Regions from separate parts of the Desulfosporosinus burensis genome, predicted to be linked through region 2. Evidence: riboswitches for the same ligand, from Rfam matches in the RefSeq annotation. Region 2 holds a riboswitch; each other region holds the start of a gene.
What was found. A riboswitch is a leader RNA that binds a small molecule or an ion and turns the genes downstream of it on or off. The one in region 2 is predicted to bind cobalamin.

Region 1: linked by a shared signal. The riboswitch ahead of ACYQ3Q_RS00960 (energy-coupling factor ABC transporter permease) and the one ahead of ACYQ3Q_RS23175 (ribonucleoside triphosphate reductase) in region 2 are both predicted to bind cobalamin.
Region 3: linked by a shared signal. The riboswitch ahead of ACYQ3Q_RS11900 (cob(I)yrinic acid a,c-diamide adenosyltransferase) and the one ahead of ACYQ3Q_RS23175 (ribonucleoside triphosphate reductase) in region 2 are both predicted to bind cobalamin.

Annotation. Positions count from the first base shown of each region.
Region 1 covers NZ_BAAHYN010000001.1:168,883-178,547, reverse strand. The annotation lists gene ACYQ3Q_RS00980 (heavy metal translocating P-type ATPase) at 1-949, shown strand, start outside; gene ACYQ3Q_RS00975 (two-component system sensor histidine kinase NtrB) at 1,167-2,291, shown strand; gene ACYQ3Q_RS00970 (cation diffusion facilitator family transporter) at 2,447-3,847, shown strand; gene ACYQ3Q_RS00965 (IS4 family transposase) at 4,118-5,356, opposite strand; cobalamin riboswitch at 5,592-5,781, shown strand; gene ACYQ3Q_RS00960 (energy-coupling factor ABC transporter permease) at 5,995-6,780, shown strand; gene ACYQ3Q_RS00955 (energy-coupling factor ABC transporter substrate-binding protein) at 6,777-7,073, shown strand; gene cbiQ (cobalt ECF transporter T component CbiQ) at 7,070-7,843, shown strand; gene ACYQ3Q_RS00945 (energy-coupling factor ABC transporter ATP-binding protein) at 7,846-8,697, shown strand; gene ACYQ3Q_RS00940 (DMT family transporter) at 8,720-9,665, shown strand, end outside.
Region 2 covers NZ_BAAHYN010000015.1:94,323-103,987, forward strand. The annotation lists gene ACYQ3Q_RS23170 (anaerobic ribonucleoside-triphosphate reductase activating protein) at 1-565, opposite strand, end outside; gene ACYQ3Q_RS23175 (ribonucleoside triphosphate reductase) at 562-2,649, opposite strand; cobalamin riboswitch at 2,786-2,972, opposite strand; partial or broken gene ACYQ3Q_RS23180 (hypothetical protein) at 3,265-3,357, opposite strand; gene ACYQ3Q_RS23185 (CooT family nickel-binding protein) at 3,538-3,726, shown strand; gene yedE (YedE family putative selenium transporter) at 4,351-5,439, shown strand; gene ACYQ3Q_RS23195 (sulfurtransferase TusA family protein) at 5,417-5,641, shown strand; gene ACYQ3Q_RS23200 (putative Se/S carrier protein) at 5,646-5,885, shown strand; gene ACYQ3Q_RS23205 (aminotransferase class V-fold PLP-dependent enzyme) at 5,944-7,089, shown strand; gene ACYQ3Q_RS23210 (ABC transporter ATP-binding protein) at 7,197-7,676, opposite strand; partial or broken gene ACYQ3Q_RS23215 (FecCD family ABC transporter permease) at 7,673-8,512, opposite strand; gene ACYQ3Q_RS23220 (hypothetical protein) at 8,431-8,787, opposite strand; gene ACYQ3Q_RS23225 (ATP-binding cassette domain-containing protein) at 8,930-9,665, opposite strand, start outside.
Region 3 covers NZ_BAAHYN010000006.1:91,029-100,693, reverse strand. The annotation lists gene ACYQ3Q_RS11940 (FAD-binding and (Fe-S)-binding domain-containing protein) at 1-2,072, opposite strand, end outside; gene ACYQ3Q_RS11935 (helix-turn-helix domain-containing protein) at 2,408-3,178, opposite strand; gene ACYQ3Q_RS11930 (precorrin-6A/cobalt-precorrin-6A reductase) at 3,553-4,293, opposite strand; gene ACYQ3Q_RS11925 (energy-coupling factor ABC transporter ATP-binding protein) at 4,545-5,396, opposite strand; gene cbiQ (cobalt ECF transporter T component CbiQ) at 5,402-6,172, opposite strand; gene ACYQ3Q_RS11915 (energy-coupling factor ABC transporter substrate-binding protein) at 6,169-6,456, opposite strand; partial or broken gene ACYQ3Q_RS11910 (energy-coupling factor ABC transporter permease) at 6,453-7,225, opposite strand; gene ACYQ3Q_RS11905 (cob(I)yrinic acid a,c-diamide adenosyltransferase) at 7,278-7,493, opposite strand; gene ACYQ3Q_RS11900 (cob(I)yrinic acid a,c-diamide adenosyltransferase) at 7,517-7,807, opposite strand; cobalamin riboswitch at 8,080-8,263, opposite strand; gene ACYQ3Q_RS11895 (sensor histidine kinase) at 8,446-9,665, opposite strand, start outside.

The DNA of each region.
Region 1 (9,665 bases), on a different contig from region 2:
CAGCAACTTCCTTGAAGCCTTAAATAACGTGGACACAATTGTTTTTGACAAGACAGGCACCCTTACCAAAGGCGTGTTTAAGGTTACAAAAATTTACTCACTTGGTCGTGAATCAGAGGAGAATCTGCTAGAGTATGCTGCTTTTGCCGAAAGCTATTCCAGCCATCCCATTGCCACTTCAATCCTGAAAGCTTACGGGAAAGAAATTAATAAAAGCGAAATAGAGAACTATGATGAAATCTCGGGGCATGGAATTAAAGTGAGGGTTAAGGGTAAACGGATCTTAGCCGGTAATAAAAAACTGATGGTTAAAGAAAATATAACCTATAATGTAATTGATGAAACCGGTACAGTGGTTCATATAGCCATTGATGGCAACTATGCAGGCTATATTGTAATATCGGATGAGATAAAAGATGATGCTGAAAAAGCGGTAAGAGAGCTTCGGGGGATTGGCGTAAAGAAACTAGTGATGCTTACCGGAGACAGCAAGCTAGTGGGAGAAGCGATTGGGCGTCAGTTGGGCCTTGATGAAGTATTTGCTGAATTACTCCCTGATCAGAAGGTTGAGAAGCTGGAGCTCATAGAAAAACAAAAGCAGACCAAAGGGAAGCTGCTCTTTGTCGGAGATGGTATTAATGATGCCCCGGTACTGGCTCGTGCCGATGTTGGCGTGGCAATGGGAGGGTTAGGCTCTGATGCAGCCATAGAGGCTGCGGATATTGTGATCATGACAGATGAACCCTCAAAGCTTGTGAATGCCATTAAAATTGCCAAAAGGACACGAAGCATCGTCTGGCAGAATATATTTTTCGCCTTGGGCGTTAAAGCTGTCGTACTTGTTTTAGGTGCTGGGGGTATCGCTACTATTTGGGAAGCAGTGTTTGCTGATGTCGGCGTAACGGTGATTGCTGTCATAAACGCAATGCGTGTCATGAAAACGAATTAGCCGAAAGCAAGGTGCTTGAAAAAAGGTTAATCCTGAAATTTGATTATGCTAAAGGATAGGATCATTAAATATGTCCGGTAACAAGGAATTGTAAAGAGAAAAGGGTAGAGTAGGATAAGCAGCTTACAATGGGTGCCTGTCCTACTCTTGTATATGTTAAAATACAAGAATAGATCCCCACTTAGGGGAGGATAAAAGGATAGAGAGGAGATCTTCTTTGCTAAATCATGAACCCCCTGCACAAGATCGTGCTCGGACTCTCTTTGATCTTATCGCGATTGGGATTGTTGTAGTGATTTTGACGGTCATTCACTACACGAATTACCATTACGAAATGAACTATCACATTTTATTGCAATTCGCGTACTACCTCCCGGTGATTTATGCTGCCATGCGTTTTGGCCCTGCTGGGGGGATAATATCCGGCTTGGTCATTACGGTCCTCATCCTGCCGTTGATGATATATCTCCAGGCAATGGCGCCATCGGCCATGTATACGCAGTGGGTGGAAATAGGCTTGATAAACGTAATCGGCTGGTTAACTGGATTCTTGACTGAGCAGGAACGGAAGGCGTCACGCAAACATCAGCTCGCCTTGCAAGTTCAAACGCAGTTGGTGGAGAAGTTAAAGCAAGAAGGGCAGGAACGAAAACGATTGGAGGGTGAGATACGGCAAACGGAACGATTAACGGCGCTGGGGCATATGAGCGCCGGGTTGGCCCATGAAATACGCAATCCCTTGGGAATTATGAAAGTGAGCATCCAACTACTGGCGCAGGAGAAAATTGAGGATGGAGTTGTTTCAGAATACTGTAGGGTGCTTCTGGAAGAGTGTGAACGGTTAAATCGCTTGGTGAGCGAGTTTCTGTCCTTTGCCCGTCCTAAAGAGCCTGTACGTGGTGGGATTGAGTTAGGGAAACTCTTGGAAGAAGGAGTTTCCCTGATCCAGCCTGCCCTGGGGCAACATCATATTGAATTAATACAAGCGCGAAGCCAAATTGAGGAGCAAGTGGTTGAGGTCGACCCGGATCAGATTAAGCAGGTCATACTGAATATCTTACTCAATGCCATCGATGCCCAGGGAGATGGCGGTGTGATTCAGCTAGAGGGAGTTCGACAAGCTGGCTTTGTAGGTTTCGCCGTCAGTGACGAGGGACCAGGTATTTCACCGGACGACATGCCCTATATTTATGATCCGTTTTTTACGACGAAGGAAAAAGGTACCGGGTTGGGGTTATCTGTTGTGCACAGCATCCTTGATCAGCACGGGGGGAAGATAACCACGACGAATAGAACGGATGGAGGGGTTCGGGTCGAAATACTGCTTCCATCATTTAAGTAGAAAGTGCTATGCTGAAAATCAGTAAATATAAAATGGAGGAACTTGACATACTGGTTGTCACGGTTGAATCAATTGAATACTTACGATAGTATAATTAACAAGTTGAATTTTCAAGTTACTTATTAATTCAATAAGTTAATGGGAGTGGTCTGATCTTGGTTATAGACAAACAAAAGGCAGCATTGAGTTCTGTTTTTGCAGCAGTTTTCCTCACATTAATGAAAACTGTAGTGGGTATTTTTACAGGCAGCTTAGGAATCTTATCTGAGGCATTGCATTCTGCATTGGATTTATGCGCTGCGCTTATAACCTTTTTTGCAGTAAAGTTTTCCGATAAACCTGCAGATTCTAAGCATCACTATGGACATGGGAAGATAGAAAGTTTTTCAGCTCTTATAGAGACAGCTTTACTCCTCATAACCTGTGTATGGATTATATATGAAGCTGTGGAAAAGTTGTTTTTGGGCAAAAGTGTGGAATTAATTGGAATTCAGTGGGGCGTATTAACCATGATTATTTCAATCATGGTTGATGCCTCAAGAGTAAGAGTGTTGAAGAAGGCTGCCAAGGAACATGGCAGTCAGGCATTAGAAGCGGATGCACTTCATTTTAGCAGTGATATATGGAGTTCCTCAGTAGTTATAGTGGGCTTGATGTGTGTTTGGATAGGTGATTATTTCAACATACCTGTTTTAAAGTACGCAGACCCAGTAGCTGCTTTGGGGGTTGCGCTGCTTGTTATTAAGGTGAGCATCAAGCTTGGCAGAGAGACCATCGATGTTTTGTTAGATACTGCACCAAACGGGATGAAAGAAATGATCGAAGAGGAAATCTGCAAAATCACCAGTGTTATTCAGGTTGCAGAAATCAGGCTCAGACCTTCTGGGGCAGTTCAGTATATTGATATAAATGTTGGCGTTGACCCATATCAAAGCCATAGAAGCGTTCATACTATAGTTCATGAAATCAGGGAAAGGATTTCAGAGAAAATACCGAGGTGTGATATTGTGGTCAGCACATTTCCTGTTGATGCTGTCGGGAATGCTGATTTAAGTCTTAACCGCACTTTAGAGGAATTAATAAACCAGATTCCTAATTGTACAAATGTTCATAATATACATGTTTATGAACTTGAAGGAAAAAAGAAGATTACTGCACACATAGAATTGGAGGAAAACTTAACCCTAAAGGATTCCCATGAATTATCCCATAGGATTGGCAACATGGTTCAGAAGGCAATAAACAATGTTGACAATGTGAGTCTTTACTTTGAACGAGCTGAACAAGTGGTAGAAACTGAGGATATTACTGAAACACAGCAGGATATTATCGATAACATAAAAACTGCAGTCCTAAAAATAAGGGACAATGTAGACTGCCATGACATAAAGCTATACCGCAAGGGGAACAAGGTTTCAACGTTCTTGCATTGTGGAGTTCGGGGCGATTTTACTGTGGATAAACTGGAAACGATATCAAACAGTATAAAAAGCGAACTGAAAAACAATGTGGCTCGTTTGGAGAATGTTCACATCCACTTTGAACCACTAGATTAACTAAAAAAATAAGTGAATTATGAGCATAACCCTATCAAAAAAGTGATTTTGCAATCAAATTGAGGCAGCCCAGTTAAACTCTCAGAAATATATTGAATCAGTAGCGTTGCATCAAACTAGATCGAGTCATGTCAATAAAGAAAATGCTTTCTCTATAATTACTTAATATACCATTATTGGTGTATACATCCATGTGGTTTTTCCTCCCATAGGCCAAAGGAGCGTTGACATAGAAGGTAGTTCTTTTCCACATTTTTACATAATATAACTTTAGGGGATAACGGGATCGTAGGTTAAATCATTGAGCCAATCCGTCTCTTCATTCATAATCTGATGCTCTGTCATTTTGTAAATACGATCATAGTTGATTCTCCGAGAACCGTTTCCCCATTTTCGCCGAAGCTTTTCTAGAAACGAATCATAGCTTTCAAATAAACAAGAGATAACGCTTCTTTGCAAATTCAGTAAGTCTCTTTTATCCTCGATTTCAAGTTTTAGAAGAACGAGTGCGCAATAAGTCATGAGTGCTAAAAGTAACTGGTTAATAACTGATGTCTCACTTGTGCCGTAAAAATGTTTGATCTGAGCGTGTTGTTTCAGCCACTTAAAGAACAGCTCTATTTGCCAGCGATACCGGTAAATCTCACCAAATTCCTCGGCACTTCGATTAAAGTCATTCGTGACGATGGAAAAGGGTTCGTTGACCGAATCATCAATGGTAATGACACGAAGTTTATGCTTCATTTTTCGGCTGTTCGTTCCAAGAATAACATCAACGTCTTCTTCAATTGGACCATCTTCTTCAACGTTTCGTTGTCCAAGAAACTCAACCACAGCATTCTCTTTAAGGCGAGTTACAAATCGAATACCCTTTTCACAGTAGTCATCAAATAGTTTGTAATCCACGTAACCCCGGTCAAAAATATTAAGGGCGTCAGTATCTTTGACAATCAGTTCATCCAGTTTCTTCTTGTCTGCCGTCTTTGCCGGAGTAATAATCACTGCGTCAGGGACAGCCATTCCGTCGAAACTTAGTCGCAGATGCATTTTGATTCCGGCCTTGGTTTTTCTAAACACAGCCCAAGGATACTTAGAAAGGCACAAGCTTATCGTAGATGCATCAATCATGAACAGGTTTCCAAGGCGTTGCTGGATCAGTCCGAACCCTTTTTTCTGAGCTACTTCGTTTAATAGGTTTTTAAAAAGCATTTCCGAGACTCTAACAGGAAGAGTTCTAAGTCTTCGTGAAATTTGACTATGACTAATGCTTTCTAAGCCAATGGTACGACTGAAGTCATTACTTTGAACACTGGCACTGATTTTTCGTAAAGCTTTAAATTCTTGGAGTTGAGCATTACTGATAAGTAACGCGAGTTGGTTTGTTTTAAGTTTTTGGACTCGCTTATCAAGGTCTGGAACTTCTTGATGAATTTTAGTCCAAATATTTTTAGAAAAAACCGGTTGAAACAGTTGCATAAATGTGGATTTTGTAGTATTCTTGCCTTGCATTTTTTATCTCCTTATGATTAGAGATTTGGGCAAGAACTACCCTAACTCTAATTATAAGGCTTTTTTTATGGTTTTGACAGGAATAATCAGGGATATCTGCAGTTTACGCCATTTTCCGTTGGTTTTCTTTGTAACATAGAATTTGACTTTTGCGTAAAAGCTTTATGCAACGCTACTGATATTGAATATATTTTAAGTAATAGACAGATGCAATATTTTATGTTACTGTAAAAGACAATTAAATATAGGAATGAGTGATTCTTTTCCGAGGGAAAGAATTGAAAAGGGAAGTCAGTTGAAGCTGACGCGGTGCCCGCCACTGTACAAGGGAGTTAACTCACATAGTTGTCACTGGAATTTATCCGGGAAGACGTGATTTGACGAAGATCTTGAGCCAGGAGACCTGCTTATTCCGAATTTGCAACTACCTACGGGAATGTTAGGGGGTGGATACCTGTGTCTTCAGGACTGCTATTGTTACCTGATACTGGTTAAGCTTTTTACCCTTCTATTGGTGAAGGGTTTTTTTGTTTTTATTAACCAAAGCATGGGGTATAGGGTACGGTGTTATGATCAGTGGGGGACAAATTCTTCATTAGAAGATAATGGGTTAGAAATCAAAAGGAGTTGTTAATTTTATGGGTCTACGCAAGTTTAAGAATATCGGCCTATTAATAACCTACGTTCTGGTTGTCTATATGATCTTTCCTAATAATGCTTATGCTATGCATATTATGGAAGGATTCTTGCCCTTTAACTGGGCCGCCTTCTGGTGGATTGTTATGATTCCGTTTGTTATTGCTGGGGTACGTTCCATTAAGAAAACAGTGACTCTCCATCCCAGTTTAAAGATGCTGCTCGGTATGGCCGGAGCCTTTGCTTTTGTTTTGTCTGCCCTGAAAATTCCGTCGGTAACTGGTAGTTGTTCGCATCCGACAGGCGTAGGTCTAGGTACCATTCTGTTCGGACCTTTAGCGATGACCGTCTTGGGAATGATTGTCTTAATCTTTCAAGCCCTTCTAATAGCTCATGGTGGAATAACGACCCTCGGAGCAAACACGTTTTCTATGGGGATTGTGGGACCTTTTGTCTCTTATGGTATCTATAAGGGTTGTAATAAATTGGGAGCTCCCCTGTGGCTATCGGTTTTTCTATCAGCCACTTTGGGGGATCTAATGACCTACATTACAACCTCTTTCCAGTTGGGGCTGGCTTTTCCCGCGGCTTCGGGCGGAGTAATGGCTTCCGCACTAAAATTCATGAGCATCTTTGCGTTCACTCAGCTTCCCTTAGCCATAAGCGAAGGTATCCTTACTGTTCTGGTGATTAATATTCTAAGTACCTACAGTAAAAAAGAGTTGCAGTTTTTAGGCGTATTTACTGGAAAAGAATTACCTAACAACAAACGGGAGGTAAAAGCATGAAACCGATTGTAAAGAATGGGATATTACTGTTAATTGTAGTTTTACTGGCCTTTGGTCCCCTTTTTCTGGTACGTGGTGGCGAATTCGCCGGAGCTGATCAACGAGCCTCAGCAGCTATCAGCACTCTCGCTCCTAATTATGAATCTTGGTTTAAACCCTTATATGAACCGCCGAGCGGAGAAGTCGAAACTTTCTTGTTTGCCCTGCAGGCAGCCCTCGGAAGCGGATTTTTCTTCTATTATATAGGTTATGCCAAGGGTAAACACAGTGTCTGCAAGAAGGATCAAGCATGATTAGCATTGATTGTTACGCCTATAGCAATAATCTAAAAACAGTTCACCCGGTGGAAAAGTCTCTTTTTGCGATAATCACCATGGTAGTGTGCCTAACTTCTCCTACAGTAATCACCCCTCTTATTGTGTTAGCCATAATGGCTATAGGGATAGTCTGCAAAGCAGGCATCCCCGCCCGAGTTTTTGTCAAGCTAATGCTTGTTCCTCTTTCGTTTCTCCTGATCAGCGTTTTAACGATTGCTTTTTCAGTCTCGACCAATCCTTCGGGGTTTTGGTTAGCTCAAACTATTAATGGCCTAACAGTAGGAATACACTACCCAGATCTGATCACCGCAGTTCATCTCTTTCTAAGATCGATAGGGGCTGTTTCCTGTCTTTACTTTCTAGCCCTAACCACTCCCATGACTGAAATAATTACAGTACTCCATAAGATGAAAGTTCCTAGTATTATTACTGAATTAATGGTGCTGATTTATCGTTTTATCTTTGTCTTTATGGAAACAGCTACCACTATTCATCGTGCCCAGGCCTCTCGTTCAGGCTTTATCTCAATGAAAAGTTCTTTCCGTTCTATGAGTCGGCTCTTCTCTGCGCTTCTGGGGAAGGTTTTCGTCAAATCTCAAGAACTATACAATGCCATGGCAGCGCGGTGTTACACGGGAGAGATTAAGGTGCTGACCAAGAAATATCCAATTAATCTTAGAAATTACATGATTATAACTGTTTTTGAGATTCCTTTGATCTTGTTGAATTTACTAGGGAGGGGATAAATTTGCCGGAAATTATACTTGAAGCGGTTGACCTAGAATATTCTTATCCTGATGGTACAAAGGCCTTGCGCAAAGTGAGTTTACAGGTTGAAAAAGGAGAAAAGCTAGCGATTCTGGGTTCAAACGGTGCCGGTAAATCCACGTTATTCATGCAATTTAACGGAATCTATCGTCCGAACTTAGGTTCTATCAAGTATCGCGGACAAGATATTTCTTATAAAAACAAGGCTCTGATCGAATTACGCAAGAAAGTTGGAATCGTCTTTCAAGATCCGGATAGTCAGTTGTTTTCCGCTAGTGTGTATCAAGATATCTCGTTTGGTCCTCTCAATCTCGGACTTTCGGAAGAAGTGGTGACAGAGAGAGTTAAACAAGCCCTGGCAGATACGGAAACGACAGACCTTGAAGATAAACCCACTCACCTGTTAAGTTATGGGCAGAAGAAACGAGTTTCTATCGCTGGCGTTCTGGCGATGGAACCAGAAGTCATAATATTTGATGAACCAACAGCAGGGCTGGACCCGCGTCACTCCCAGGAATTCATGCAGCTTCTAGGAAAGCTGAGCAGGGAGGGTATAACGACTATCCTATCGACTCACGATGTCGATTTAGCTTATACCTGGTCAGATCGGATAGCAATAATGTACAGTGGAGAGATCATTGCCCACGGAGAACCTGGGAAACTATTCCTGCGCCCAGAGATTGTTAAACGTGCCGATTTAGCCCTTCCATGGCTGATAGAAATGCATATTGAGTTGGTTCAAAAAGGATGGTTACCTCCGTCTACCCCGTTGCCAAAAACAAGGGAAGATTTGTTTAGAAGCATTCCTGTAAAGAATGATCTAGCGGGTTAAAATTGGATAAGAGGAAATAAAAATGAAGAACAGAAATATTGCCCCAATACTAAAAGCCATAATTGCTGCTGCTTTGTTTGGAGCGAGTGCCCCTATTTCAAAACTACTTTTGGGTGAAATTGCCCCAACCCTAATGGCATCCTTTCTATATCTGGGCAGTGGTATCGGGCTTTACTTACAGAGATACTTCCGAAGTTATAACAAGCGTTCCAGTGATGAGGCAAGACTTACTAGAAATGATTGGCCCTGGATAATTGGTGCTGTATGTATAGGCGGGATAGCAGCCCCCATTGTGCTGATGTTTAGCCTGAAAAATACACCGGCGTCTACGGCTTCCCTTTTGCTGAATTTCGAGGGCGTAGCAACTACTGTAATTGCTGTTGTAGCATTCAAAGAGGCTGTTGGGAAAAGGATATGGATGGCTGTACTATTGATTACCATGGCAAGTATATTGCTTTCATGGGGTTCATCCGGGCAGTGGGGTTTTTCATTGGGTGCTATTGGAGTACTTGGTGCTTGCATTCTGTGGGGGATAGACAACAATTTCACACGAAACGTTTCGGACAAAGACCCTCTCTCGATTGTGACAATCAAAGGATTAAGTGCCGGTACTTTCTCCTTAATTCTATCCTTTATCTTGGGTTTTTCGTTGCCTTCTTTCAAATTCATTCTTTTGGCAATGCTCTTAGGCTATTTTAGTTATGGGTTGAGTATCGTATTATTTATTCGAGCCATGAGAGAATTAGGGTCTGCTAGGACAAGTGCTTTGTTCGGAACGGCTCCTTTTGTTGGAGCAGTACTATCTTTGCTCTTGTTCAGAGAAAGCCAAGGCATGTTGTTTTTCTTTGCTCTTCCTATCATGATTATTGGGGCAGTCTTTTTGTTCAAGGAAGAGCATGAACATTTACATGAACACGAAACAACGGAACACGAGCATAGGCATAACCATAACGACTCGCACCATACAC
Region 2 (9,665 bases):
CCACGTAATTTGAAGCAATTTCGAAATCTAACATAATGCTTGGTATATCATCTGCTTCGAGTTCAGGGCAAAGTGTTGTCCTGAACTCATGAACAAGTCCGCTATTTTTAATAACTTCCACACTTTCTCGAATTGACGATAACTCCAACTGGCTTGTCCCTGTAATTCTTTCATATTTGTTGAGCGGAGCCTTTAAGTCCATAGCGATAAAATCCAGCAGATGGTCATCAATCAACGCTCTCAAGATACCTGAATTTGTTCCGTTTGTGTCAAGCTTTACGAGTAAACTCATTGCTTTCAATTCTTCGATAAAAACGTGAAGATACTTTTGCAACGTCGGCTCTCCGCCGCTTATAACCACTGCATCGATCATTCCTTTTCTTTTTGAAAGCCATTCAAAAATTTCTTCAGGCAGAATACCGTTTGAGGTGTCATTTTCATCTATAAGACTGAAATTGTGACAATAACCACATCTTAAATTACAGCCCTGAGTAAAAACCACAGACGCTATCTTACCCGGATAATCCACAAAGGAGGTCTTCACGAATCCGGCAATATTCATCATACCACCTCTGGCATTACGAATTTTTTCCTCTGGTCGTACTCTTCTTTCTTTCCAAGATTATAGTTCTTGACCGGTCTAAGATAACCTGTCACTCTGGACCATACTTCGGCTTCGGCACCACATTCAGGGCAAGTGAAATGTTCTCCGCTGATGTATCCGTGAGATTTGCAGATACTGAAGGTTGGGGTGATGGAGATGTAGGGGATTTTGTGTTTGGTAAATATCTTTTGAATAAGTTGCTTACAAACCTTAATATCCTCAACCGCTTCTCCAAGATAAAGGTGCTGAACCGTTCCCCCTGTGTAAAGAGACTGCAATTCGTCCTGTAGCTCCAAAACCTCAAAAATATCATCCGTATAGCCTACCGGAAGTTGGGTTGAGTTTGAATAATAAGGGACTTTATCACCAGCAGTAATAATTGAGTCATACCTTTTAGTATCCAACATAGCCAGACGGTATGATGTTCCCTCTGCTGGCGTCGCCTCTAAATTGTAGACGTTTCCGGTCTCATGTTGAAATTTAACCAGCAGCTCTCTCAAATAGTTCATGACACTAACCGAAAACTCCCGCCCTTCTTCAGTTTCAATTCCTTTTCCCATGAAATTCAGTAACGCCTCATTCATGCCGACGATACCGATCGTACTGAAATGATTGTGCCAATAATGCCCAGTCCGCTCCTTTGAATGTCTCAAATAATAGCATGAATAGGGATACAGTCCCCTTTCTGACTGCTGCTCAATAATTTTCCGCTTGATTTCCAAGGCCGTGCGCCCGATTTCCGCCATTTGTTTCAGACGTTCCATAAATTCCTGTTTTGTCTTGGATAGATACGCTAATCTGGGCAGGTTAATTGTAAATACACCGATTGATCCTGTGAGAGGATTGCTTCCGAACAAACCCCCACCTCTTTTTCTAAGTTCACCGGTATCAAGCCTTAACCGGCAGCACATGGATACGGCATCTTCGGGAGACAGCTCTGAGTTGACATAATTAGCGAAATAAGGAATTCCATACTTACAAGTAATTCTCATAAAGGCATCCGCTACAGGACTCTCCCAATCAAAGTCTTTGGTAATGTTAAGGGTTGGAATTGGGAACGTAAACACTCTTCCCTTGGAATCTCCTTCCAGCATCACTTCACAGAACGCTAAGTTGAACATATCCAGCTCGTCCTGAAAATCTCCATATTTATCCTTAGTATAGGTTCCGCCAATCATGACCTGCTCATCTCTCAAGGTAGCAGGTACCTTTATATCAAAGGTAAGGTTGGAGAAGGGGCACTGAAATCCGACCCTCGTGGGAACATTGATGTTAAAAACAAATTCTTGCAAGCACTGTTTGACTTGGGTAAAGGTCAATTGATCATTCCGTATAAACGGCGCACAATAGGTGTCAAAACTTGACCAAGCCTGTGCTCCGGCAGTTTCTCCTTGTGTCGTAAAGGTAGAATTGACGATTTGCCCAAGGAAAGACCGTAAATGTTTGGCTGGGCCGCTTTCTACCTTGCCAGGTACTCCTCCGAATCCGTCAAGAAGGAGCTGTCTCAAATCCCATCCTGCACAATAGGGTCCAAAAAAGCCCAGGTCATGGATGTGGCAGTCTCCGCTTTCATGCGCCTCTCGAACTTCCTGAGGATAGATTTCATAAAGCCAATACTTTTTGGTAAAGACTTCTCGTATGTAATTGTTTAAACCATTAACACTTTTTTGTGTGTTCGCATTCTCACTAATTTGCCAGTCCTTATCTCCTAAGTAGTCGGAAAACATTCCAATGGTCGCTCCAATAAGAGCATCCATCTCACGGGTGCTTTTCCTTTTCTGACGATAAAGTATGAATGCTTTGGCTGTTTTGGCATGTCCGTTTTCTATGAGGACTTTTTCGACGAGATCTTGGATCGATTCTACATCCGGTTGCTTGTCCCAATAATCTCTATTTAAGACATCGACAACCTGTCTGCCTATTTCCTCAGCACGCTCATAGTCCGATCCTCCACAAGCTGTAGCGGCTTTAAAAATTGCATTCATGATTTTCTCTTGCTTAAAAGCCTCAATTCTCCCATTACGTTTAATAATTCCTGTTAACATCGGTTGAATAACCTCCAATTTTTTCAAATTACTAATTTTCCAATTAGAAAAGCCCCTTGACGATGAGCGCCAAGAGGCTATGTATTTCCCTGAATACAACAGTTACTTATGGAACCCCCCTATCGCTCGTAGAGTCATTGGTTCATTAACAAAGGCAGGTCTTCTGACTTAGGTTCATTAATGCTTCACGCCTTCCCGGTATGTACCAGTGGCCAATAGTATGAAACATCTCCCCATTACAGTGGCGGGACCGTGCAGGCCTTTAACCTGCTTCCCTTTTAAGCTGTACTCTTAGTACTTGCACCTTTATTTTCCAATATTCAATTGTTATCATGTTATCGTATATTAACCTAATGTGTCAACCATGAAGTTTAATAACGACTTTAGGAGCAAACACGTTTTCCATGGGGATAACTATTAAAAACTCATAAAAAAATAAAAAACGCAGAAGGGATTAACACTTTTATGTAGAATACTATTAACATAGGCAACTATTCATTATGAAAAAAGAGACCATGGAGGTCTTGACCTGGCATTAAGTCTGGTCATTATTTCCATGGTCTTTTTCATTTTTCAAAGGAGGTGATTATTGGCATATGAGCCCATGCCAGCTGTCTTCCCATAGTTTGTAAAGTAATGAATTCGACGTTCCAAAACGCCTTCAAAATCTTCCTGCATCTTACGTGCGAAAATGTCAACTCATAATCCATAAGGAAAGTTTGGATCCTTACGGAATACTAACAACTTCAGACCTAAAGATATTCTGATCTGACCGTCAAGATATCATTGGGTCTGACCCTAACAGAAAATGATCCTGTCCTAGGCAACTGCTTATGAACTTGTTCTGGTATAGGCTTTTATAATTCATAAAAGAAGGAGCGAACTGTGATGTGTGAATCGAATGCTTTTCTCAAAGATGGAGAAAACGAAGTGATGCTCATGAAGTCCGTTGATACCATCGAGCCCTTTGAAGATGGTCTTAAACTCGTAGATATCTTTGGAAAACAAATGTTTATTAAAGCCAGAATAAAAGACATGACCCTTCTCAACCACCGTATTATCTTAGAAAAGATTTAACCAACACCCTAGGCAACTTTTTGTAGCCTAGGGTGTTGGTTCGTATTATATAGTTATGTACTGCTTTTTCAGTTTACTATTGTTTAGTGCAGAGTCATGGTCTCGAACTCTGATAACAATTGGTTCCCCTCTGTAATATGGTTTTGTAAATGCTAAATGCTAGTTTGATCATTACTTTTTTGCAACTCTTTTATTTCTAAATTATGGGCATCCAGTGACCCCTTGAGGTCACTATAAAGAGTCAAAGCATCTATGAAGTGAATACCCCCCTGGCCCTTCATTTGTTCATAGCGATGTTTTATACTTGAACAACTCATAAAATTTCGCCAACCCTTTCTACATTAATCGTAGTATGAGGAAAGGATGCTAACTTTATTCCTTGAAAGCAGCACAATATTTTCCTTCAAGGAGTATTACTTTCTATCTTCTGAAAACCAATGCTGCGAAAAGCCTGGGGCTTCTTAATATTCAAATTTTAAATAAATTGGAATAGTTGTTGCATTATTAACATTATAATAATATTATATCACTGTATTACTATAGCGTTATGATAAGAAGGAGGGATAAAACAGATTTAAACTTTTAATATTCCGAACTCTGATTCTATAAAAAGGAGGAAGTAAAATGGATAGTAAAAAAGGCATTATTTTTACGGGAGCAGTCATTGGGATTCTTGCTGTCATCCTAGTTCGCTTTGGTAATCCTGTGAACATGGGAATTTGTATCGCGTGCTTTATTCGGGACACAACGGGAGCCTTGGGATTACATCGCGCAGACGTTGTTCAGTACATACGTCCGGAAATTATCGGGATTGTCCTGGGAGCCTTTCTGATGACATTTGCTAAAAAAGAGTTTGATGTTCGAGGAGGCTCATCCCCTTTCATTCGATTTATTCTTGGTTTTGTAGTTATGATTGGTGCTTTAATGTTTTTAGGTTGTCCCCTCCGCATGGTCTTAAGGCTTGGGGGCGGTGACCTTAATGTCCTGTTTGGCCTAGCTGGTTTTGCAGCTGGGATTATCGTTGGCATTGTTTTCTTAAAAAGTGGGTTTAGTCTTAAGAGAACTTATAAACTGTCCAAACTAGAAGGTTACCTTTTTCCAATGATTAATGTCGGGCTTTTTGTCCTTCTCCTTGTAGCACCTGCCTTTATCTTCTTTAGTACCAAAGGTCCAGGAGCTGGGCATGCGCCAGTGTGGATTGCTCTTGCTGCAGGATTGATCGTCGGGGTCTTAGTACAACGAACAAGGTTATGCATGGTAGGTGGTATTCGAGATGCTATTCTTTTTAAAGATACTTATTTAATTTTAGGATTTATCTCAATCATTGTTTTTGCAAGCTTGGGAAATTTATACTTTGGTTTTTATAAACTCGGTTTTACTGGCCAATCCGTTGCACATGTTGATGGGTTATGGAATTTTCTAGGCATGGCACTCGCAGGATGGGGTTCTGTGCTTCTGGGAGGGTGCCCCTTAAGACAACTTATTCTAGCCGCTGAAGGAAATGTTGATTCTGTCATAACTGTTTTAGGGATGTCTGCTGGAGCTGCCTTTGCTCATAACTTTTCCCTTGCCGCAAGTGCTCAAGGTCCTTCCCCTAACGGAAAAATCGCGGTACTCATTGGTTTTGCTCTCTTACTTATAATTGCTTATTTCAACCTAGAAAAAGATGTGAAAGCAACTGTACAAGGAGGTGTTAAGATTGGCGCAAATTGATACAAGAGGAATGTCCTGTCCCCAACCAGTACTTATGACCAAGAAGGCGCTGGAAGTATGTTCGACTGAAGTAACTGTTCTAGTTGACAGCAAAACAGCAAAACTAAATGTGGAAAGATACTTGAACTTAACAGGCTACACTATTAATACTGTCGAACTCGATGGCGACACTAATACCTTTGAAATATCCGCGAAGAAATAGTATTATGAACTATATTGTGTTATTCTACACAAATTCTTCTGCTATAAAATTTGCAAAATTTATAAAAAAATCCAACTATATAGGAGAATTAATCCCTTTACCCCGCAAGTTGACTTCCAGTTGTGGTATGGGTGTAAAATTTCACTTTACCAGCGATCTTTCCGCGATTATTTCTGACGAAATCGAGAAGATTTATGCTGTTGAAGGGAATCAGTACAAATTAGTTTATCGTGCTGAGGAGTGAACTCAATAATTGTAAGAGCTTCGTTAAGCGACGAAGCTCTTATAAAAGGAATGGTGTCATGGACGGATTATACTTAGATAATGCAGCCACTTCTTTCCCTAAGGCTCCTGGTGTGGCTGATGCCGTAGCTGGATTTCTAACCAATAGTGGCTGTAATATTAACCGAGGGCTTTACACGGCATCATTTGAAGCTGCCAACATTGTCTATGAAACACGGGAACTTCTGTGTAGCCTGTTTAATTTTCCTAAACCAGAAAACGTGATTTTTACTAAAAATATTACAGAAAGTCTTAATGTTATCCTCAAAGGGTTATTGAAACCGGGAGATCATGTGATTGTTTCTTCCATGGAACATAACGCAGTTATGCGTCCCCTAGCTTCATTGGCTGAAAAAGGGGTTGAACTATCAACGGTTCTCTGTAATACCAAAGGGGAACTTCGCACCAGTGACTTATGCCTCCATATTAGGTCTAATACAAAAGCGGTTATTATGACGCATGCTTCCAATGTCAGTGGAACGATATTACCTTTAGAAGAAGTCGGCAAACTATGCCAGGAGCATAATCTGTTTTTTATCATTGATTGCGCACAGACAGCTGGTTTCTTAACCATAGACTTTATTAGACTAAAGGCCGATGCGTTAGCTTTTACAGGCCATAAAGGTCTCTTAGGACCCCAAGGAATAGGCGGCTTTTACCTTAACGATAAATTAGCCTCTCTGGTTGAACCCTTGATCGAAGGGGGAACAGGGAGCGCATCAGAGAGTGTTCTTCAACCAAATTATATGCCCGATCATTTTGAAGCGGGCACATTAAACTTGCCAGGTATTTACGGGCTTAATGCCTCACTTAAATACTTAAGCGCGGAAGGCATTACTACTATTAGAGAAAAAGAGCTTAATCTTGTTCACAGGTTTATACAAAATGTGCAAACTATTCCTGGTATTCAGCTCATTGGCCCCGACCAAAAACAAGACCGAACAGGGATTGCTTCTCTTAACTTTTTGAATCACGATAATGCAGAAGTTAGCTATCAATTATTTAAGGACTTTGGGATCATGACCCGTTGCGGCCTTCATTGTGCTCCAGCAGCCCATCACACGCTTGGTACGTTTCCGCATGGAACGATACGCTTTAGTTTCAGTCATTTTAATTCAATTCAGGATGTGGACTGTGTGATTAATTCATTAAGAAAGAACTTTTAGTATTTTATCGACAAATAATCTGCCCCAGGCAAGAGCCCTGATGCAGATTATTTTTTTTATTTCCAGAGATGCTGAACTCGGTTTAGTTGAATAATCCGGTTGAATTACTATCTTAACAGAACCTCGGGTTCCTGGGCCAAGGCCCTAGCAATGACGACTTTCTGCAGTTCCCCTCCGCTCAGTTCATCTAAGTAGCGAAGAGCAAATTCCCCCAGACCTGTTTTTGTTAATATTCCTTGCACCAACGCCAAATCCGACGCTGTCGCCTCCCACTTGATGTAGGGTTTGCGACCCAAGAGCACAGCGTCAAAGACGGTCTGACGGTTGCTCTCGTAGTTTTGCGCGACATACGCCATTTTAAGGGCTATTGCCAAGCGACTAAGCTTAGACACTTCCTGCCCCTCCAATAAGATACTTCCCTTTTTCGGTAATAAAATCTTGTTCAAGGTCTTGAGCAGCGTCGATTTTCCAGCGCCATTGTTCCCGAGGATTGATAGGAATTCCCCCCTCAGTACAGTAAAGCCTACATTCTCTAATATTGTTCGGCTACCATATCTAAATTCGATCCCATTCACTGATAAGATCATCGTAACTTAGACCCCCTCACCAGAAGATAGAGAAATAGTGGGGCCCCGAGAAAGGAAGTGACTGCCCCAACAGGCAAAACCACGGGCGCAATAATCCGCCTAGACAGGGTATCCGCAGCCAGAAGGAGCAAGGCACCCATCACCCCAGAAGCTGGAATAAGGAAGCGATTGTCCCCACCAATCAAGCGCTTCACGAGGTGTGGAGCCACTAGACCAATGAAGGCGATGATTCCCAAGAAGGAAACGACGGTGGCTGTAATCAAAGAGGCAAAAAACATCCCCCACTGTCTTGTTCTTTCCACGTTGACACCTAGGCCCTTGGCCGTTTCAGCCCCACTGTCCAGGGCATTGTAACTCCAAGATGCCCGCCCAATGTCGCCGAACGTCCAAAAGACGACGGCAGCTACATTAACATCATTGGTGAAATACTGCAAAAGCATAGTAGCTGCCGAAAAGAGAGATCCTAAAGCGACCCCAGCTAACACCATAGACTCCGGTGACACCCCCTTATATTGAGCCAGAAAGAGAATGATCATGGTCGTAAGCATTGCCGCTACGAAGGCTGTAATAGTGACAATATATGGGTTATTAATCAGCAACGCTCCTCCGCCTGTACTTGGAGTACTACCTGCTCCCCAGCCGATGATGGCTAACGCCGCCCCAAAGGCTGCGCCTTGAGCAATACCGAGGGTACTCGGAGATGCTAAGGGATTTCGAAGGATATTTTGCATGACCGCACCCGCCACCGCCAAACCTATCCCAGCGACCATCGCTGCCAACACCCTGGGCAAGCGGATTGACCAAATGATGATCTGAGAATGCCCCGGTACATTGCCGGGTTTTTCTTATAGTCCTCCGTAACTAACGCATACCCGCCTTCATCAAGGAACAAGATATCCGGATCCCAGCTGATGAGTTTCTCTTTGTCGTATTGTTCCACACACTCCGGACAGGCGATGCGCCCATCACGAACACTTGCACGCTGTTCCATTACACCCTCCCCGCAGAATGCACATTGCACCGATGGATTAAGTTTAGGGCCATGGGGCAGGTCATATGTGATTTCTCGCCAGACAAAATGCTCTTCTGGCGGAGCTTTTACTAGGTGCATGGAAATCTCTCCATGCACCTAGTAAAATTTCTCCGACTCAGCTGGGGTTGCCCTAACATTTTTTCAGGCTCATTAGGAGACCAAAATCATTAGTTCCGGAAATACTCCCCCATATGCTCCAATCAGTTTTAAGCATCTCTTATTATTTTGTTGGCATACCTAAGATAGTACTGGTAAGGTATTTTGTATACGAATGCCGTGGTTCCATGAAAATCTGTTGCTTGCTCCCTGTTTCTACCAGCTTTCCCTGATACATCACCGCAACTCGGTCGCTTACCGCTTGAACTACCTCTAAATCATGGGAGATAAAAAGCATGCCTATTGTATGCTCCTGCTGGAGTTTTTTTATCAAGCTCAAGATCTGGGCCTGCACGGAAACATCCAGCATGGAAGTGGGTTCATCTGCGACAATAAATTTAGGCTTAAGGGTCAGCACTCTGGCTATAGCGACACGCTGAGCCTGTCCTCCGCTGAGTTCGTGTGGGTAACGCTCCAAGTGTTCCTCTGAAAGACCCACCTCGTCCAGCAATTGCCTTACCCTTACCTTTTCCTCTGCCTTGCTTTTTACTAGCTTATACAGTTGCAGCGGTTCTGCCAGAGATTCCGCTATTTTCATACGAGGATGTAAGGATTGCTGAGGCTGCTGGAACACAATCTGCATCTCTCTTCTGAATTTCAAGAGCGCTGCTTGTGACATTCCTGTTAATTCCTGGCCTTCAAAGCGCACACTTCCGGATGTCGGCTGGATAAGCATCAGCAGGAGCCTAGCTACCGTAGATTTTCCACACCCGCTTTCTCCCACAAGCCCCAGCGTTTCTCCCTGTTGGACGCAGAAGTTGACCTCGTCGACGGCCTTGACCCCGCTTTTATTAAAGATT
Region 3 (9,665 bases), on a different contig from region 2:
TTAAACATCTCCAAGTTCTCTCGAACAAGGTTCTGGAAGTCTTTCTTATATCCTCCTAAGGTTAAATAAAGTCCACAGCAGCGTTCCCGCTCCCGGAAATGAACAAAAGGAACTCCGAGATGATCCATAATCCGGGTCGCGTTTTGCGCCATATTGTCCATGATCGTGCCTGCCCAGCAACCGGACCAATACGCGATTTTACCATGGGTTTCTGTTGGAACATCCAGCCACTTTAAGCGCTCTTCCGCTGGGACGCCCCAGAAGTTACCCGTATTAAGCACGTTGTCACGGATGATTCCAAGGCCAGTATTCTGTAGTTTATTCTTGTTGAATTCGTAACGTAACGCCATCCAGTGGTGGGCATTATGCGCACGAATTTGGCAAACCGAATCACATTTTTTACACGTCGTACACGGATAAAGTGCCTTTCCAACTTCGTCGTCCATCGGAAGTTTACCCTTGATATGTTGGTTAAGAATAAAGTATTTGCCACGTGGAGAGTTACTTTCCCAGGGAATAGCATCAAATACCGTACAAACATTGCGACAATAGCCGCATTGCGCGCAAGCGAACGTGTCATCCGTCAGCTCGTCATCGAGCGGTGAGGTAAAATCATTCCCTTGCCACTTCATGAGTAAACGCCCGGCAAGCCCAATCAGGCCACTCCCAGCATTCGCAACTTTCATGGCCGCGGAAAGCATCTTTGTTGGGGATTGTTTATCCATTGAGATAGGAATTATCTTGCCAGGATTCATGTTCCCCTCGGGGTCGACAAATTGTTTAAAGTTCCAAATATTTTTTAGGAGCTCTTCACCATAGAATGTTTTGGCGCGATCGGTAAAGTACATCCCGACGCTAAAGACTTTACCCCCATGTTTTTCACCACTATCCATAACATCCAAGGCACAAGCGTAAGCCAGCGGAAAACCAAGCTTTCGTTCGTCTGAAAGCATAAAACCCAATATCGATATTTGGTCATGCCCAACCATTGTTCCCTCAAGGGCAAATTCCCCTTTGAATTTACGTTCGACTTCTTCGACAAAGGCAGCAACTTCTGTAATTGGAATGACTACCTCACTGGCGACTAAGGTCGGGCCAAGCTTTTTAAAACGCATGGGATAAAACTTATCATCCCATTCCTCAACGGCTAATTTCTCGCGCATGACTTTTCCACTATACTTTGTTGTGAGCTCCCGAATCGGGTTCTCTACAGTAGACCGACGGGGTTTTGGGAAAACCATAGTGACCAAATACTGGTCTTCTGGTAAGACATAATGTTCAAGGGCCTTTTGTTTGAGGGAAACATAAGCTGGTGTGGATAGGCCGACGTTCCAGAGCTGCACATTTTTCTCCGAGAGGGCTTTCAAGAATCCAGAAGCGCTTTGCATGTTCGGAAATGCCGAGAGGATCACACTCTCTTCATCTTTTTCCCGTGCCCGAACTGTAACGCTCACAATCAATCCCGTGATACCGCATAAACTGTAAACCTGGAACAAATCCTCGCCAACAAACGTGTTTAATTGGCCATTGGGTAACACCATCTCCAACGAAACGATATTCTGAAGACAGTCACCAAATTCATAACTGCCATACCCGCTCCCTCCCTGAGCAACCCAACCAGCAACTGTCGAACTGTTTGAACTCGAGGGAAACGACCGCAATGTTAATCCGCGATTGCTTAACTCCTTCTCCAAATTGCTCCAGATTACGCCAGGTTCAACCGTAGCCGTCATGTTTTCCGTATTAATATCTAGGATCTTGTTCATTCTGACGAAGTCCACAACAATTCCGGCCTTTACCGGAACACTGCCTCCAAACCCTGCAGTTCCTGCACCTCTGGGTACAACGGGAATTTTTTCTTCCTTAGCGAGTTTGGCAAACGCTATAACTTCACCCACACTTGTGGGTTGAACAACGCCATCCGGAGTACATCCAATCATTGCCCGAATTTGTTCAGGCATGATCCCCATATCATGCGAGTAAACCACTCTTTCAACTCTATTAAAGCGCACTCGATCACTAAATATCTCCTGAATTTTGGACATTTGAACCATTGTTAGGTTTTGTTTCATTTTATTGTGCTCCTTTCAATTTACCGCTTCACCAGATTAAATATTTTACACAAATACTTAATAAATGTTTAAAAAAATAATAAGCAATCCTCAATGTGTGCTTATTTCCACCAATCTACCCCTTCCTTTAACACCCTATTTTTGAACCATTAGTTCAAATTAAATGAACTTATTTTTAACATCGCTAACTACTTCGACATCATTTCTTTGATTCCTTCCCGCTAATTAAATAAATTTATGTTTTCTCTGCCCTCATACAAAAAAATAGACCTCCCGAGTTAGGAACTCAAGAGGAAATAAATTCTCATGTTGCTTGAGCGGATTAGAGAAAGTGCTTAATCCAAAAGTGATCGATTCCGTTTATAGAACTGAATAAAATTAAGAATAAATTTTAAATCTCCTGCTCCCAAATCCCTAACTGCCCGAAGGACTGATTGTACCCTTGGATCTCCCAAGAGAGACAAAACATCGGTATTTAACGAGGCGACTAGGTTATCCACATCTTCTTGTTCTAAGAGAAAATAACAAACCGATACTCCTAAAGCCTTAGCTACATTTTCCAATGTATCTAAGGATGGCTCGGCCTGATTATTCTCAATCTGACTAACCATTGCAGGAGTTATTTCAGCTCGATCTGCCAAAGCAACTCCAGTAAGCCCTTGTTTTTCCCGTTCACGACGCACACGTTCCCCCATCGAAAGCGCATCTGCCGATTTCTCCAAAAAATATCGCACTGTGACACTCAAGGCCTCACCCAAACGATCTAACGTCTCTAAGTCAGGTTCCTCGATCCCCTCTTCATAGGCCTGAATGCGCTCTGGCGAAATTCCCGAAAGTTCACTGAGTTCTTCAATCGTTAAGCTTCGTCCCCTGCGAATAAAGCTTATTTTTTCACCGCAGACCTTTTCCGTACTAATCCCAAAAAGATAGGTGGGAGAAATATTTAGGACGTCGGAAAGTTTCTTAACCATTGCTACCGATGGTTTCTTTACCCCTCGCTCAACTGCACTCAAAAACGAACAAGAGACTCCCAACTGATCTGAAAGCACTTGAAGTGTGAACCCTCTTTGTTTGCGAAAATCCCGGATCGTTGTTCCCAAAGCCATATTTCATCCGCCTTATTTTAATCAGAATAAACCTTTTTCGTGATAATTAATTGGCCCCTTAAAAAGAATATCTCATTTAATATAGCATAAATCAAATAAACGTGTATAGCCCTATCACGATCAGTGATAGGGCCGTACCACTATTTGCTCTTATCCCTCTTCGGTGGAAGGCCTATCAGTCTTAACTTACTGCTTGATTTTATGACAGCTGGTACAGTTTGGCCGGTCTAGATGCTTTGATATCTTTGCACCATTGGCCCCGCTTTCATGACAGGACTTGCAGTCCAAGCCTTGGGTAACCTCATGAGGAATGGCAGGGATTACACCAAGGAGTATCATTATCCATAGCCTAAAAATCCTCCGACGTTTGAACCTTAGGCGTTAGGAATCCATTTCGAGTTATTTGTATCCACCCAATCCAGTAATTCTTTAACATTATTCACAGTCAAACCAGCTTTCGTCTTGCTTCTTTTCACAAGGACTGTCTCGATCCCCAACTCTAAGGCTGCCGAGATTTTCGTATCTGTCCCACCGGCAGACCCACTATCTCTGGTTAATAGAATATCTGCTCCATAGAATTTAAATAGCGCCTTGTTGATGTCTTTCGAAAATTGCCCTTGCATTGCTACTATATCCCTTGGCGAAATGCCCATATCTTGACATTTTTGGACTAAGCGTCCTTCTGGAAGAACCCTAACAACTAAACGAGCATAGCGAGCAAAGGTAGCTTGTACGATGCTCTCCATTTGGTGGCTTCCCGTCGTCACGAAAATCGTCACTATTCGTCCTTTCGCTTTATGCATTGCACCGACTCGCTGTTCTAACTGGAGCAAAGCTTCCTCCCAAGTACAAACAGGATATATTAATAAGCTGTCTGGAATGACAGTCTCTGGTCTTTCAAGCCTAAGATAAGGAATGCCCTGTTGCTCACACCATTGGCGTAAAGGGGCCAACTTTGCACTGCTGGAAGGAGGGCTGGCATCAAGGATTAATGAAGGCACCTTCAAACAGGTCTTTTCTGTCCAGGTTTGCAAACGCATAAACTCCAGCCCTCTACTATCGAGGCATTTACTAATCTCACGCGCCGCCGCCGTTTCTCCTAAAAGTATGATCATTTTTGTTAGCCTCCATAGCCTTTATTACAACAAGTGTAACTCTAATAGACAATCCTCATGTGTATGGGATATAAGACAACTTTGTATATTTCAATGTACATGTCTATGGTAAATGTCGGGAGTACGTTGGTGTACATGAATTATAAATTCGTGTTCATGAGTATGGGAGTGATCGCCATTTTTTGGTATTTCATTATCAGAATGGCCATGTGTATAGTTCTGTTCTTCATTTTTATTTCCTCTTGTCAAGTTTAATCCAATGTATCGTTCTTTGCCGGAATGCTCCTCAACAAATCTTCCCTTGTTTTCGGCAAAGGAGTAGAGGGCGGTAACCAACCTTTTTCCACCAACCCACAATGCATTTCTATCAGCCAAGGAAGGGCCAAATCAGCACGTTCAATAAGTTCAGGACGCAGGAATAGTTCACCAGGTGCTCCTTGAGCAATGATTTCTCCACTAGACATAATAACTAACCTGTTGGACCAGGAATAGGCTAAATCGACATCATGAGTCGATAGGATAATCATTTTACCCTCAATACTCAACCTTTCCAGAAGCTGCATGAACTCCTGGGAGTGACGAGGATCCAGCCCGGCGGTTGGTTCATCAAAAATAATTACCTCTGGTTCCATCGCCAGAACGCCCGCGATAGAAACACGCTTTTTCTGACCGTAACTTAATAAATGAGTTGGCTTGTCTTCAAGGTCTGTGGTTTCCGTATCTGTCAGGGCTTGTTTAACTCTCTCTTTCACTTCTTCTTCCGCAAGTCCCAGATTGAGAGGACCAAACGAGATATCCTGATACACACTAGCAGAAAACAACTGACTATCCGGATCTTGAAAGACAATTCCCACCTTCTTGCGTAATTCGATCAGGGCCTTGTTTTTATAGGAAATATCTTGTCCTTGGTACTTTATAGAACCTGAATTAGGACGATAAATCCCGTTAAATTGCATAAATAAAGTGGATTTTCCAGCTCCGTTCGATCCCAGAATGGCTAGTTTTTCTCCCTTTTGAACATGCAAATTCATATTTCGCAATGCCTTTGTGCCATCTGGATAAGAATAATCCAAATCAACGGCTTCAAGTATGAGTTCTGACAAACGTATTACCTCCAAAATAAATTCAATAAGATTAAAGGAATCTCCAATCCAGTGATAATAAGATAATTTTTGGGGCTAACAGGACGTTTCTCGGTAAGTACCTTAATCTCTCCAGAGTAACACCGCGCAGCCAGGGCATTGTAAAGTTCTTGGGATTTCACAAAAACTTTCCCTAACAGAGCTGAAAAGAGCCGACTCAACGAACGATAAGAACTTTTCATAGAGACATAGCCTGAACGAGAAAGCTGGGCCCGACGAATCGTGGTGGCTGTTTCCATAAAGACAAAGATAAAACGATAAATGAGCACCATCAATTCGGTGATAATCACAGGAACCCTCATTTTATTGAGTACGGTAATGAGCTCCGTCATTGGAGTGGTTAGGGCCAGAAAGTAAAGACAAGAAACTGCTCCGAGCGATCTAAGAAAGAGATGAACTGCTGTGATCAGATCTGGGTAGTGTATACCTACTGTTAGACCATACATGGTTTGAGCTAGCCAAAATCCCGAAGGATTGGACGAGACTGAAAAAGCAATCGTTAAAACGCTGATCAGGAGAAACGAAAGCGGAACAAGCATCAGCTTGACAAAAACTTGGGCGGGGATGCCTGCTTTGATGACTATCCCCGCGGCCATTAAAGCTAAGACAATCAGAGGGGTAATGACCGTGGGAGCCGTTAGACACATTACCATGGTCATCATGGCAAAAAGAGACTTTTCCGAAGGGTGAACGGCTTTTAGATTATTGCTATAGGCGTAACTATCTATGTCAATCACGTCTGATCTCTCTTTCTATTTCCTTTCGAATACCCGATATAATAAAAGACGAAACCGCTTCCCAGCGCGGCCTGCAAGGCAAACAAGAACGATGCAACTTCTCCGCTCGGTGGTTCCCACAAGGGTTTAAACCAAGGTTGATAATTGGGGTTGAACGTACTGATCGCTGTTGATGCTTTATCATCAGCTCCGGCAAATTTCGCATCGCGCGCTATAAAAAGCGGAGCAAAAGACAGTACAACAACCAGAACTAGTAAAAGCCCATTCTTAGTCATCAGTTTCATGCCTTCACCCCCTGTTTTCTGGTGGGTAATTCTTTCCCAGTAAATACGCCTAAAAATCCCAACTCTTTTTGATTGTAAGCACTAAGGATATTAATGACCATAACGGTGAGGATACCTTCGCTTATGGCTAAGGGGACTTGAGTGAACGCAAAAATGCTCATGAATTTTAGTACGGAAGCCATTACTCCGCCCGAAGCTGCGGGAAATGCTAGCCCCAGTTGGAAGGATGTTGTAATGTAAGTCATCAGATCACCTATTGTAGCTGACATGAACACAGATAGCCATAGGGGAGTTTCAGTTTCTTGGAGCCTTTATAAATACCGTAAGAGACAAAAGGGCCAACAATTCCCATAGAAAACGTGTTTGCCCCTAGGGTCGTTATTCCGCCATGAGCGAGTAGAAGTGCCTGAAAGATTAAGACAATCATTCCCAAGACGGTCATCGCAGTAGGTCCGAATAGTATGGTACCTAGACCTACTCCTGTCGGGTGCGAACAACTACCCGTTACGGACAGAATTTTCAAAGCTGACAAAACAAACGCAAAAGCTCCGGCCATACCGAGCAACATTTTTAAACTGGGGTGGAGTGTTACTGTTTTCTTAATGGAACGTACTCCAGCGATAACAAACGGAATCATGGCCAGCCACCAGAAGGCGGCCCAATTGAAAGGTAAGAATCCTTCCATGATATGCATGCCATAAGCATTATCAGGAAAGACGATATAGATAGCCAAAACGTAGGCTATTAATAAACTGATCTGTTTTATCATTATGAAGATACGTATCATCATCGACCTCTTTCATTAAATATAAAGAGACAACCTAATACTCTATTCCCTCTCGCGCCATTATACCTTTTTCCAGGGGATGCTTGCGGGCAGTTATTTCCGAGACGTAATCAGCTAACTCGATCAGCTTTGATGGGGCATCTCGCCCTGTCAGAACGAGTTCCAATTTTTGCGGCTTGATCTTAACTATCTCGACTACTTCCTCCAGAGGCAGAAACCCGCTATTCACAGCGGCCATAATCTCGTCCATGATAATCAAATCCCATTCACCGCTCAGGACAGCCTCAATAGTAGGTTTAGTCCAATCCGCATTTCTCCTTTTATTCCTTCCATTTCTTCATCTGCCATTCCCCAAGTGAATTTGTCATTCTCTTTGTATTGAAAGAGCTGAAAGCACGGTCCTAAACTAGCGATGACTTTCATTTCTCCCGTGGCCCATCCCTTTAAAAATTGAACCATGAGGACCTTAAGTCCCTGCCCATACGCCCTGATTCCCAACCCGACTGCCGCTGTCGTCTTCCCTTTCCCTGCACCAGTATAAATATGGATGAGCCCTTGTTGCATGCTTATTTCTCCCTCCACTCTCACTAAAAAAATAAAGAGACAACCTCACATCACTAATCATAAAGACAGCAATGAATCGGTTGTCTCGGACGGCGCGTTCTCTTCCGCTTTCAAGTCGCATTCGCATTTTTGAAAGCAGATCCCGCTTGAACAAGACTTTTACCCTTAGGTCAGTTTCCCTCGGGAAACCAAATTTGTACCCATAAAAATATATAAAGCCCTCCAAAACATGAAGGGCTGAATTAAATAATTCCTGCCACCCATCCATCGTGAGTAAAGCATATGAGCAATCAGGTCTCCTGGCTCAGGTTCCTCGTTTAGTGCCTCCTTCCCAAGTTTCCTCAGTGGATGTGGCACAAACTCCCCTTTACAGTGGCGGGACCGCGCCGGATTTAAACCGGCTTCCCTGTTATGATTTTTCGGTTAAGAAAAATCCCTTGCTCATCTATTAAATTTGCAAATTAAATGTATCACAAAAGCGATACATCGTCAAGTGTCGTGAATTTACATCCATCACCACGGCAGCCCCAGATTTTGCATTGGGATTAGTGTTCTTTTGAACATCTGCAATAACTTGATCGAGGCTTTCTTCCACAACCCTTTCTTTTTGTTTATAACATCGTTGAGTTAAACTTAAATTATGCTTGTTCAGCAGCTGGCAAGTAAATGGTGAAAACTGCTCCATGATCGGGTTCACTTTCAACTGATACTTTTCCGTCATGCATTTCAATTATTTTTTTAACAATAGAAAGTCCTAAGCCCGTGCCGGTTCCACGCCTCGATCTAGATTTATCGACCTTGTAAAACCTTTCCCAAATATTTGACAGTTCTTCCCGGGGAATGCCAAGTCCGGCATTTTTTACGGCTATAAAAGCATGCCTATTCTTCATACCCAACGTTACACTTACTTCACCACCCACTTCTGAATGGTTAATAGCATTGTCCAATAAATTCGTAAGAACCTGTTTAAGGCGATCAATGTTTCCCCGTACGATAATAGTTTGCTCTGGCGCAATTAGCGTTAAATTAATTTCTTTAGAATTGGCCATATGTTTTAAGCGCTCAACGGTAATTTGAACAAGTTTATTCATGATTACATATTCCATTTCATCAAAGGTTTTAGTGGCTTCCATTCCTTTTAAGTCGAGTAACTCATCGACTAGGCGTCTGAGACGCTGGGATTCGTCAATAATGTTATTCAGATAGAGTTGCTCCTGTTCCTTTGACTTAACTAGCCCATCCAACACTGCCTCCGAAAAGCCCTGGATAACCGTTAAGGGCGTGCGCAACTCATGTGAAACATCAGATAGTAGTTCCTGCCTTAAACGATCAATTCTCTCGATAGCCTCAATTTTTTCGCTAAGCTGACTTGACATGCGATTAAACGAGCGCGCAAGCCGCCCTACTTCATCATCGGAGGTAACCTCAATTTGCCTGCCAAACTCACCTTCTGCAATACGGCGTGCAGTTTCTTCCATTTTTTCAAGGGGCCTTATCATCTTTCGGGATACAAGCATACTTAACACGGTCGCTAAAAAGATCCCGATCAACGTTCCTATCAGAGCAATTCCCCAAATGTTGTTAACATGATGCTTCATGCTTTCTAGAGGACTGAAAATAACCACCAACCCAATAATCTGCTTATCCTTTTTTAAAGGAACAGCCACAAGAAACATCTCTTCACTGATTCCCCTGATCTTACCGGAGAATACAACATTTTCACCACCGAGGACTCTCTCTTTAAAACCAGGCTCTAAAAGCAAATTGCTCGGCGACTGATCATTGGCCGGTTGACCATACAAGATGTTTCCATCTGTATCCAGGATTGCAGTTTTAGCACTTAATACCTTAGCTAAGA